Leisingera sp. NJS204: one gene and its partner. The protein of the gene in region 2 interacts with the protein of the main gene of each other region in a pairwise test. Links are inferred from orthologs where the notes say so. Each region holds a gene or a part of one and is shown on either strand. Other genes may lie near its edges.

Evidence for each region.
Region 1: the proteins of pheT (region 2) and secD interact in binary tests that used the Escherichia coli proteins (3 or more experiments, as listed by UniProt). The link is inferred for Leisingera sp. NJS204 from one-to-one orthologs.

What each region holds. Positions count from the first base shown.
Region 1 is NZ_CP035417.1:2,203,641-2,209,768, forward strand. What follows is about bases 3,279-6,124. They hold secD (protein translocase subunit SecD), read right to left. Parts: upstream 5,610-6,124; coding sequence 3,948-5,609; downstream 3,279-3,947. Other genes in these bases: secF (protein translocase subunit SecF), read right to left, coding at 3,279-3,946; yajC (preprotein translocase subunit YajC), read right to left, coding at 5,644-5,928. In the rest of the region: ETW24_RS10810 (heme ABC transporter permease), read right to left, coding at 1-453; heme exporter protein CcmB, read right to left, coding at 510-1,166; heme ABC exporter ATP-binding protein CcmA, read right to left, coding at 1,163-1,777; ETW24_RS10825 (Mth938-like domain-containing protein), read right to left, coding at 1,866-2,219; ETW24_RS10830 (TSUP family transporter), read right to left, coding at 2,233-2,985; more of secF, read right to left, coding at 2,978-3,278. UniProt on the Escherichia coli protein: Part of the Sec protein translocase complex. Interacts with the SecYEG preprotein conducting channel. SecDF uses the proton motive force (PMF) to complete protein translocation after the ATP-dependent function of SecA.
Region 2 is NZ_CP035417.1:632,784-639,077, reverse strand. What follows is about bases 1,062-4,073. They hold pheT (phenylalanine--tRNA ligase subunit beta), read right to left. Parts: upstream 3,760-4,073; coding sequence 1,363-3,759; downstream 1,062-1,362. Other genes in these bases: ETW24_RS03195 (alpha/beta hydrolase family esterase), read right to left, coding at 3,847-4,073; ETW24_RS03205 (LysR family transcriptional regulator), read left to right, coding at 1,062-1,269. Outside these bases: ETW24_RS03210 (class I SAM-dependent methyltransferase), read right to left, coding at 1-303; more of ETW24_RS03205, read left to right, coding at 391-1,061; more of ETW24_RS03195, read right to left, coding at 4,074-4,662; pheS (phenylalanine--tRNA ligase subunit alpha), read right to left, coding at 5,305-6,294.

The DNA of each region.
Region 1 (6,128 bases), 1.6 Mb from region 2 along the record:
GTCGGGATTGTCGATCGCCTCCCACAGGGCGATATAGCCGAGATAGAACAGGAACAGCACCAAAAAGGACGTGAGGCGCGGATCCCAGGCCCACCAGGTGCCCCACATCGGCTGACCCCAGATCGCACCGGTGACCAGCGCGATAACCGTCATTACGATACCCACGGGCGCCGCAGCACGGGCGGCCAGCGCGCTGACGTGATGGCGGCGGATCACCCAGACGAGCGAGGTGACCAGCATCATGAACCAGGCATTAATCGCCATTAGCGCTGCAGGCACATGCAGGAAGATGATCTTGACGGTGGAGCCTTGGCGGTAATCGTCAGGCGTGAAGAAAAAGCCCCAGATCAGCCCCGCGCTGATCAGCACGGCAGAACTGATCCACAAGACCGGCATCACCTTTTCGGTGGTGGTCAGGAACTTCTTCGGGTTGGCGTATTCCCAGATCGACATGTTGGCTATTTAGCTCTTGTTCTCGGGTTTCTCAATTCACGGCTCGTTGAAACCGCCTAACGCAAATTGACGCGCAGGACAGCGGCGCTGGCAAAGGGCAGCAAGGCGATGGAGGCGGCGGAGATGCCGGCAAGCAGCAGCATCGGTGTTTGGACAGCCATGCCTTCAGCCCCGCGGCGGGCCACTTCGGACCCGAAGATCAGCGTCGGCACGTACAGCGGCATCACTAACAGAGACATCAGCAGCCCGCCGCGTTTCAGCCCCACGGTCAGGGCGGCACCAAAGGTGCCAATGACGGACAGTGCAGGCGTGCCCAGCAACAGGGAAACCACCAGCCATTGAAAGCCTTGGACCGGCAGGTTCAGCAGCACCCCCAGCACCGGTGCGGCCATCACCAGCGGCAGGCCGGTGGTAATCCAATGCGCCAGCGCCTTGATCGTCACGGTGCTTTCCAGCGGCAAGGGTGCTGTGGCCAGCAGGTCGAGCGAGCCGTCCTCCCAATCCAGCGCCAGCAGCCGGTCAAGGGACAAGAGGCAGGCCAGCAGCGCGCCAAGCCACAGAACACCCGGTGCGATTTTGGACAGCAGGTCCGATTGCGGGCCAACGGAAAACGGCACCATCACGGTCACGATCAGAAAAAACGCAAGGCCCAGGCCAAAGCCGCCGCCGGCCCGGAAGGCCAGCCGCAGATCCCGTATCAGCAGCGCAATCACAGAAAGCCTCCGTCAAAGTCATCCAGCGCCAGCGGTTTGGCCTTATAGGGGCCGGCATCCAGCACCCCGGCCTCCAGCCCCAGATCGATGTGGGTGGCAATCAGCGCGGAGCCGCCCTGCCCCAGATGCATCCGCACGGCGGCCGCGAACATCGCAACCGAGGCTTTGTCCAAACTCACCGTTGGTTCATCCATGATCCAGATCGGGCGGCCTGTTACCAGCATCCTGCTCAGGCCCAGGCGGCGTTTCTGCCCCGCAGACAAGGCGCCCGCTTGCCGGTCGCGCAGGGCTTGCAGGTCAAACCCGTCCAGCGCCTGCTCAATCCCGTTGCGGCCAAAAACACTGGCCCAAAATGTCAGATTTTCTGCCACCGTCAGTGTCGGTTTCAGCCCGTCGGAATGGGCGGCATAGGCGATCTGATCCTCGGCGCCGTCCACCCGCCCCTTCAGCGGCGGCTGCAGCCCGGCGACGGTGCGCAGCAGCGTTGTCTTGCCGATGCCATTGGGGCCGCGCAGGATCAGCGCCTTGCCGGGATCCAGCGAAAAGCTCAGGCCCTCCAGCACCGGGATACCGCCGCGCGCCACGCTCAGATCCGTCACAGTCAATGTCATGAAGTTCGCTTATCCCGTTATGCCCGCGCATCAAAAGACCAATCATCCGCATCCCGCTTTGCGGCAGGTCAAATACATCTTCAGAAAATCAGACCGCCAGCGCCGCCATGGCAATCCTGCGCCCCTCGGACAGCAGCACATTATAGGTGCGGCAGGCGGCGGGCGAGTTCATTATCTCAACCCCCAGCCCTGCCTCTTCCAGCGCTTTGCGCAAATCTGCCGGAATATGCGCGATTTCCGCGCCGGTGCCGATGAACAGCACGTCGGCCTCCCCCGCCAGTGCCAGCAGCGGCCCGGTATCCGCATAACCGCCCCAGGCCGCGGTGCCTGCTGCCGATGTCAGCACCGCCCCCTGATGAACCTGCCCGCCGATGCGGAAGAAGCCTGCGCCATAGCCATCAATCGGCTGCGCGTCGGAAAAACTCACTTCATTCAAGCGCATATGGGGGGTCCTTTCAGTCAAACACCGGGAGGCTGGATAACACGGCCAGCGCAATCACGGAATAGGAGGCAAAGCGATAGAGCTTCTCCAGTTTGGGATCAAACAGCGCCTTGCCGGTCAGCGTGGTCACAACATAGGGGATGCCCAGCAGCGCGGCCAGGATCACCGCCTGCAGGCTGGCCAGCCCGCCAAAGATCAGGTTGACCGCAATCACCACATCAAGGGCTGCCAGAAACACGATTGTATTGGCCCTGACCCGCGCCACGTCACGCACATTGGCAAGGTAGAAGACGATGATCACCGGCCCTGTCAGACCGGTCATGCCGCCGACCATGCCAGCCGCCCCGCCGATGCCGAAACGGCCCGGCCAGCCCAGCCGCCCCTGCCAGCGCCAGCCGGAAACAACTGCCGCCAGCGTCACCCCGATCACCGCCGCCGCCAGCCAGCGCAGTGTCAGCGGATCCAGTTGCGACATGACCCACAGACCAGCGGGCACGGTGACAGCTGCGGCCATTGCCAGCGCGCCGACTTCGGCCTTGTCGGCCTTGCTCCAGGCCTGCGGGAACAGGGTGATGGTGGAGAACACCCCCATCAGCACCATCAAAAACACCACATCCGCAGATGGCAGGAATTGTGCGCCGACGGGGACAAAAATCATCGCGGTGCCAAAACCAGTGAAGCCGCGGACTAATCCCGCGGCTCCAATAGTCAGCAAAAGCCAGACCAGCCCCGGCGTGGCCAGGGCTGCCTGAAAGGCCTCAAGCATCGATGTTCGAGAACTGATTGCCGGTGGTGTTTGCCTGTTTCGACCAGTCGCGCTTCACCCCCAGTTTCAGCAGGATGGTGGAAGCCACAAACACCGACGAATAGGTCCCGACCAGCACACCCCAGATCATCGCAAAGACAAAGCCGCGGATCACGTCGCCGCCCAGCACATAAAGCGAAATCAGCGCCAGCAAGGTGGTGACCGAGGTCATCACCGTCCGGCTGAGGGTCTCGTTGATCGAGATGTTCAGAACCTCGGCCAGATCCTTCTTCTTGTAGCGGCGCAGGTTCTCGCGCACCCGGTCGAACACAACCACCGTATCGTTCAGCGAATAGCCGACGATGGTCAGCAGTGCCGCGATGATGGCCAGGTCGAACTTGATCTGCAGCTCCGAGAACACACCGATGGTCAGCACCACGTCATGCACCAGCGCTGCCACCGCGCCGAGAGCGAACTGCCACTCGAACCGCAGCCAGATGTAGACAAGCACGGCGCCGATAGCGAGCGCCACCGCGTAAATCGCCGTGGTGATCAGCTCACCCGAGACTTTGGGACCAACGGATTCGACGGACACAAACTTGATGCCCGGTGCCACCGCGTCCAGCGAAACCTTCAGCGTCTCGACCATATCGCCCGAGATCGCCTCGCCGTCGTCCTGTGCCTGGATGCGGATCATGGCGACGTGCTGGTCTTCTTCGAATGTCGGGTCGAACACCTCGGTGATCGACACATCCCCCAGCCCCAGCGGCGAAAGGGCATCACGGTAAGCGCCCACATCCACGGATTCAGACGCTTCGGTCCGGATGGTGGTACCGCCGCGGAAGTCGATACCGAAGTTCAGCCCCTGCAGCAGGAAAGACGCAAACCCCACCACCATCATCAAGGCAGAGATGCCCAGCCACAGCTTGGCGCGTTTGAAGAAATCGAATGAGGTCTTCTGAGGAACAAGTCTTAACCGCATATCACACCTCAATCGTTTTCGGACGGCGCCGTTCAAACCACATGATGATCATCAGCCGGGTGACAAAGATCGCGGTGAAAACCGAGGTCAGAATGCCCAGCCCCAGGGTGATCGCAAAACCGCGCACCGGGCCGGAGCCCATGGCGAATAGGATCACCGCGGTGATGAATGTGGTGATGTTGGCGTCAAGAATGGCGCTCAGCGCCTTGGAGTAGCCTTCGTCAATCGCCTTGGCCGGGCCGCGGCCCGCCTTCAGCTCTTCGCGGATGCGTTCAAAGATCAGCACGTTGGCGTCCACCGCCATGCCGACGGTCAGAACGATACCGGCGATGCCCGGCAGTGTCAGGGTGCCGCCGATAAGGCTGAGCATACCAAAGATCAGCGCGATGTTCAGGATCAGCGCCACATTGGCAAACAGACCGAACAGCCCATAGCTGAGGCCCATGAACACCAGCACCGCGATAAAGGCCACGATGGTGGCGATCTTGCCCGCATCAATGCTGTCCTGGCCCAGCTCGGGGCCAATGGTGCGTTCTTCCAGGAACTCCAAGCCTGCCGGCAGTGCGCCTGCACGCAGCAGAACCGCAAGGTTGGTGCTTTCTTCGATGGTGAAATTGCCGGTGATGATGCCCGAGCCGCCCGGGATGTGCGACTGGATCACCGGAGCAGAGACCACCTCGTCATCCAGCACGATCGCAAAGGGGGAGCCGATGTTTTCGGCGGTGTAGTCACCGAACCGGCGCGCACCCGAGGTGTTGAAGCGGAACGTCACCGCAGGCCGGCCGTTCTGGTCGAACGAGGGCTGCGCATCCACCAGGTCCTCGCCGGTCACAACCGCAGCGGCTTCGATAGTGTAGTAAATGCCGCTTTCATCCAGTGACGGGATGATCTTATTGCCGATCCCCGGTGCAGCACCGGCATCGCTGCCACGGCCCGCAACCGGGTTGAAAGTCAGCTGCGCGGTTGTGCCGATAATCGCCTTCAGTTCCGAAGCAGAACCAATCCCCGGCACCTGGATCAGGATGCGGTCGGCGCCCTGGCGCTGAATAGTCGGCTCGCGGGTTCCCACCTCGTCGATCCGGCGGCGCACGATCTCCAGCGCCTGGCGCACGGTGCGGTCGTCCGAGGCGATCTTCTCCGCCTCGCTCAAGCGCACCACAAGGATATCGGCTTGGGCGGAAACCTCAATGTCGTTGGCGCCTACACCGGTCAGTGTGGTAATCGGATTGGCCAGCTCGCGCACCGCTTCCAGCGCCCGGGCCATGCCTTCGGGCTTGGTGATTTTCACCCGAATCTCATCCGCCTGCCCCGGCTGGCGGCGGAACGTGCCAACAGTGCCGCGCTCGGGCCGCAGCGCATCACGCACCTCCGGCCACAACGCATCCATCCGCGCCTCGTAGACGTCGCTGACCTGCACTTCGGCCAGCAGATGCGCGCCGCCGCGCAGGTCGAGACCCAGGTTCACCAGTCCGGACGGCAGATAAGACGGCCATTGGCCCGCTGTTTCCAGCCGATCCGGCGTCTCGCCCTTGGCGATGATATCAGCCGCGGCGTCGTTAGCCTGTTCAACGCGGGTGTAAAATCCGTTTGGCAGGGCAAGCATCAGGCCGGCCGCGCACACCAGCCAGATCAGCACCCTCTTCCAGAGATCAATTTGCAGCATTGCCCTGCCTTTTCAGTTTGTTAGAGGTCTAAGCTTACGACACAGGGTCGGTTTTGCTCAGCACCTGGGCAATGGTCGCCTTGATGACGCGCACTTTCACACCATCGGCGATTTCAACTTCAATCTCGCCGTCTTCCTTGACCTTGGACACCTTGCCGATCAAACCGCCCTGGGTCACCACCTGGTCACGCACCCGCAGCTGGTCGACCATCTTCTGATGTTCTTTCACCTTCTTCTGCTGCGGCCGGATCAGCAGGAAGTACATGATCGCGAAGATCAGGATAAGCGGGAGAAATTGGGCGATTGCGCCACTGTCCATGGGATTTTCCTTCTGTCAAAGCGGCATGAGGTTTCACGCCGGAATTTTGCAGCGGAACCTATGCGCTGGGGGGAAGGGTTGCAAGGCTGCCGCAAAGCAAAAGCGCAGCCGGGATAGGCCGTTGCAGGATTGCGTGGATGCCGCGCCGGGAAAGGCCGTCCAATCCGCTTGCCTGTGCCCGGCATCCCCAAGTTGCACAT
Region 2 (6,294 bases):
CTCCGGCGCCTCGCCAGCGCTGCTGCATTGAAACTCCACATTGCTGGCGCCAGCGTCCCACGCCCGCTCGCGGCCCACCTCCAGCATTGCTTCCGACAGATCGGTTGCAGTGATTTTCGACACGCTGCGTGCCAGCTCAATCGCGGTGGAACCGGTGCCGCAGCCCAGTTCAAGCACGCTGTCTTCCGGCTTCAAATAAGACCGGGTCCGTTCCAGCGCATAGCGGTAAGCATCTTCGTCGCGGATCGCCGATTTGGCGTATTTCGGGGCGACCTTGTTCCAAAATCGGGCGTCGGCTGTCATCGCGGATCTCCTTGGTTGCCGGAACCCTACCCATGCAGGAACCACAGATAAATTGCCGAAATTCGCAAGTTCGTTATACATATTTGCATGAACAGCCCCGACTGGAACCACATTCGCGCCTTTCTCGCCACCGCTGAAACCGGCTCGCTTTCAGCAGCGGCGCGTCGGCTCGGCCTCACCCAGCCTACGTTGTCGCGCCAGGTTGCAGCCCTTGAAGGCGAGCTGGGCGTGCTGCTGTTCGAACGCCTAGGCCGCACCCTGGCCCTGACCGAGGCGGGGCATGAGCTGCTCTCCCACAGCCGCAAGATGGGAGCGGCAGCCGATGGCTTGTGTCTGGCCGCCACCGGCAAGGCGCAATCCATCGACGGCACGGTGCGGATCACCGCCTCGGATGTGATGTCCGCCCATGTGCTGCCGCCGGTGCTGCACCAACTGCGCCAGCGCGCGCCCCGGCTTACCATCGACGTGGTGGCCGCCAATGATATCCGCGACCTGATGCGGCGCGAAGCTGATATCGCCATCCGCCACGTCCGCCCCGAACAGCCCGAGCTGATCGCCCGCCTGGTGCAGGAAGCCACTGCCCACTTCTATGCCGCCGCCAGCTATCTGGAACGGCGCGGCCGCCCTGCATCAGCGGCAGAGCTGGCGGATCATGATTTCGTGGGTTTCGCCGATGTGGAACGCTCGATCGCGTTCATGGCGCCGCTGGGTATTCCCCTGACGCCTGACAATTTCCGTATCAAGTCCACCAGCGGGCTGGCCACGTGGGAGCTGGTGAAACAAGGGTTCGGCATCTGTCCGATGATGGACAGCGTCGCAGCCGCCGCGCCGGAGGTGGAGCGGCTTCTGCCTGGCATGGAACCGATTGTTTTCCCGGTCTGGCTCACCACTCACCGCGAGCTGCACACCAGCCGCCGGATCCGGCTGGTGTTCGACCTGCTGGCGGAGTTCTTCTCCGCGAGGTGACGCATAGAAAGGCCAGCGCCCCAACGGGAGCGCTGCCAAAAGTTTTACAGAAAACTTTTGGCAAGACTTTTCTTCAAAAGTCTTGGTCCAGCCTTAGCCCCGCAGGGTGCCGCCGGTGGCCTTGGTCACTTTGGCGATGATTTTGCCGCTCACCGCCTCAATATCCTTTTCCTGCAGCGTCTTGTCGCTGGGCTGCAGCCGCACGGTGATGGCCAGCGACTTCTTGCCCTCACCCAAGGAACCGCCGATGAATTCGTCAAAAACGCGCACATCTGAAATCAGCGCCTTATCAGCCCCGGCTGCCGCATTGACCAGGGTCAGCGCCTCAACCTCAGCATCAACAACAAAGGCAAAGTCCCGCTCCACCGCTTGCAGGTCGCTGATATCCAGCGCCGGGCGGCTGGCACCGGATTTACGCGGCATCGGAATCTCATCCGGCCAGATAGTAAAGGCAACAGCCGCGCCCTTGATCCCCATCTCCTTCAGCACCTTGGGATGCAGTTCGCCAAACACGCCAAGCGTCTTCTTCGGACCCAGGCAGATGCGGCCATGACGGCCCGGATGCCACCAGGACTGCGCCCCGCGCAGGATCTGCACCTTGGCCGGCGCGCCGATGGCTGCCAGAACCGCCTCAACGTCAGCCTTGGCATCATAGAGATCAACAGCGCGCGATGCGCCATGCACATCCTTCGGACCTGTGCGGCCCACCAGCAGGCCCGAAATCAGGTTGTGCTGCTCACCCGGCTCACCGCCGTGGAAGGCGGGACCAGCCTCAAACAAGGCCAGATCCATGTAACCGCGCGCCTGATTGCGGGCCGCAGCCTGCAGCAGGCCCGGCAGCAGCGCCGGGCGCATATGCGACATCTCGGTTGAGATCGGGTTCGCCAGCATGGTCGCATCACCGCCGCCGCCGAACAGCGCAGCCGAGGGTTTGTCGATGAAGGTGTAGCTCACCACCTCGTTATAGCCGAGGCTGGCGCAGGTGCGGCGCGCCATCTGCTGGCGGCGCTGCTGCGGTGTCATCACCGGCTTCGGGATGCCGTCGGTCAGCCGCGGCAGCGGCTTGCCCTGCAGCTTGGTCAGCGAGGCAATCCGCGCGACCTCCTCGACCAGGTCGGCCTCGCCCTGCACATCCGGGCGCCAGCTGGGCACATGCGCCATGTTGCCCTCCAGGCGGAAGCCCAGGCGGGTCAGGGTCTGGCGCTGATCGCTTTCCGGGATTTCCATCCCCACCAGCGACTGCACCCGGCCGGAATCCAGTTTGTAAGCGCGCGCATGATCCGGCACGTCGCCGGCGATCACCACTTCCGACGGCTCACCGCCGCAGATATCCAGGATCATCTGGGTCGCGCGGTGCAGGCCCTCGATAGTGTACTCCGGGTCCACGCCGCGCTCAAAGCGGTAGCGCGCGTCGGAGTTGATCTTGAGCGCCCGGCCCGCCATCGCGATCTGCACATGGTCCCAGAACGCGCTTTCCAGGAACACATCCACGGTTTCCTCAGTGCAGCCAGTCTCTTCGCCGCCCATGATGCCGCCGATGCTTTCGGGGCCGTTCGCATCCGAGATCACCATCTGGCCTGCGCCGAACGTGTATTCCTTTTCGTCCAGCGCCTTCAACGTCTCGCCGCCTGCCGCACGGTGGACGCGCAAGTCACCAGATACTTTGGCCGCATCAAACACATGCAGCGGGCGGTTCTGGTCGAAGGTGAAGAAGTTGGTCACATCCACCAGCGCGGAAATCGGGCGCAGGCCAATCGCTGTCAGCCGGTCCTGCAGCCATTGCGGGCTGGGACCGTTTTTCACACCCTTGATCAGGCGGCCGGCAAACAGCGGGCAGCCGTCCAGCGTGTCTTCGTCGATGGTCACTTTGATCGGGCTTGCGAAATCGCCCGGGATCGCCTCAAACGCGCGGGTTTTAAGGGTGCCAAGACCCCGCGCTGCAAGGTCGCGGGCAATGCCGTAGACGCCCAGCGCATCGGGCCGGTTCGGGGTAATCGCAATCTCGATCACCGGATCGACCTTGGCCGGATCGTTTTCCGCCAGCCAGTCGATGAACCGGTCGCCGACCTTGCCCGAGGGCAGCTCGATGATGCCGTCATGCTCTTCCGACAGCTCCAGCTCGCGCTCGGACGCCATCATGCCATAGCTTTCCACACCGCGGATCTTGCCGACGCCGATGGTGATATCCAGCCCCGGAATATACATGCCCGGCTTGCAGACCACCACAGTGATGCCCTCGCGGGCGTTCGGCGCGCCGCAGATGATCTGCAGCTCGCCCTCGTCGGTATCCACCTTGCAGACCCGCAGCTTGTCGGCATCCGGGTGCTTTTCGGCATGTGTCACATAGCCAAGTTTAAAGTCCTTCAGCGCGTCGGCTGGATTGACGACCCCTTCAACCTCAAGACCCAGATCGGTCAGAGTCTCGGTGATCTCTTCCACCGAAGCATCGGTGTCGAGGTGGTCTTTCAGCCAGGAAAGCGTGAATTTCATCGGTCGGGGACCCCTTGGCAGATATGCAGTTTGCCAGAGGCAATGACAAAGAATGCGCCAAGGTTCAAGGGTTCTGCGCCCCTGCCCTCAAGGATAGCTGGGAGTGAGGTTCAAAAGCTCGTCCAATTGCCGCCCGATCCAGCCATGCGGAATGAAATGGCCGCCCGGATGAATGTCCAGCACCACCCGGCCCTCCGCACAGTTCCGCCATTCGGTGCGGCTGAGTTTCAGGAAATCCACCACCTGCCAGTCGCCCGCCACCTGCCCTGCGCCGCAGTCCAACCTGGCGCGCCACAGCCCCATGGGCACCGCCTGCCCGCCGGGACCGTCGTCGGGAAAGGGCATCACAGTATCGCTTACCCCGTGTACATGGCGCACCTCGCGCGGAGCCTCGGGGCAGGTCTCCCCCGGTGGAAACGCCCCGGCAATTCCCAGCAAAGCGGCCACATGATTGCCGCTCTCGCAAACATACCGCCAGGCCATCGCCGAACCATAGGAATAACCCGAGACATAGATACGCCCCGCATCAACAGGATAGCGCTTGGCCACGTCCCGCAGCACTTCGTTTGTGAAACCGACATCCCCGGTCTTTGGCGACCAGAAGTCCCAGGTCTTGCGCCGCCCGTTCGGCGTCACAAGCAGCACACCGCGCCGTTTGGTTGAGGCGCCGATCCGGCCGCTGCGCTGCGCATTGACCCCGGTCCGCGCCCAGCCGTGGAAATGCAGCAGCACCGGCAGCGGCGTGACCCCGTCCCAGCCCTCCGGCTCCATCACGTGATAGGAGCGGTCCCCGAGCTGGCAAGGCGTCCCGCCATGGCAGTCAGAGGGTTCCGACGGCCCCATGGCGGCAGCGGCGGAGGCCCATAGGAGGACGGCAGAGAAGGAAAGAGCACTTCGGATCATTTGGCTGAGCCTAGCCAAGGGGGGGCAAGTGTCACGTCACAAGTTTGTGGGTTGCCAAGCCGCGCCATCGCCTGACCGCGGGGAGGCGATCCAACACTGGTGTTTGGCAGTTTATGCCGGTCAGGTCCGTGCGAACTCCAGTTGTAGCGCCGGCGGCCCCAAATCGCCTGCCCGTGCGGGCGGTCAGGCGATGGCGCGGCGGCCTCTCGGCCTTGATTCCGCGCCTTAGGCCTGTGTTCGAACCCCACAGTCTCTTGGCGCTATCATTTCCATGGTACACGAAGCATCGCGCCAGACCCGAAGGTGGGCGCGATGCGGGGCTGCGCCTCACCGAACACTAACTGACTAGCGCCTCAAGTCCTTGAGCTTCGCTTTGGTGTCCCAAAGGAGGTTGCGTCTCTGGCCTTCCGACTTTCTGCGTTTGATCCAACCCCACATCGCAAGAAGTAGGAAAACCTGTAACGGAAGCATCACAGCATATGAGTAGGCCACACGCACCCAATCAGGTGCGTACTCGATCAAGAGTACCCAGCCAAAGAAACCTGACAGGAACAGACCAACTGCATGCCAAAGCTTCAGCCTGTTTGAACAATCCTTGAGCCATTCCATACAGCCAGACACGGAGAAACCTAAGAACGGCATTTACCGCGACAAACCGCCATGCAGCGCCGGCATGTCCAGGCTCTGGAAGCCATAGTGGCGCAGCCAGCGCAGGTCGCTGTCGAAGAAGGCGCGCAGGTCCGGGATGCCGTATTTCAGCATCGCCAGACGGTCGATGCCGATGCCAAAGGCAAAACCCTGATAGATCTCCGGATCGATGCCGCCGGCCGCGATCACCGATGGGTGCACCATGCCGGAGCCGAGGATCTCCATCCAGTCGTCGCCTTCGCCGATCTTCAGCTGACCGTTATCCCAGGAGCAGCGGATGTCGACCTCGGCCGACGGCTCGGTGAAGGGAAAATGCGAGGCGCGGAAGCGCAGCTCGACATCATCCACCTCAAAGAAGGATTTGACAAATTCCTCCAGCACCCACTTGAGGTTCGCCATCGAGATGTCCTTGTCCAGCGCCAGGCCTTCGACCTGGTGGAACATCGGCGTGTGGGTCTGGTCATAGTCGGCGCGGTAAACGCCGCCCGGGCAGATGATGCGCAACGGCGCGCCCATCTTCTCCATCGAACGGATCTGCACGGGGCTGGTATGGGTACGCAGCACATGCGGCGGGCGGTCGTCGCCCTCGGCACGATGCATGTAAAACGTGTCCATCTCCGCCCGCGCCGGGTGGTGGCCGGGGATGTTCAGCGCATCGAAGTTGTACCAGTCGGTGTCGATCCGCGGCCCTTCGGCAACCGAAAAGCCGAGTTCCGCAAAGATCGCGGTGATCTCTTCCTGCACTTGGCTGATCGGGTGCAGGCTGCCCACGCGGCGGGCGCGGGTCGGCAAGGTCACGTCCAGCCATTCGGTGCGCAGACGCTCATCCAGGGCGGCATCTTCCAGGCCCGCCTTCTTGGCCGCCAGGGCCGAGTTGATCTCATCCTTCAGCGCGTTCAGCGCCGGGCCTGCGACCTGGCGCTCTTCCGGGGTCATCTTGCCCAGCTCGCGCATCTTCAGCGCCACTTCGCCCTTTTTGCCCAC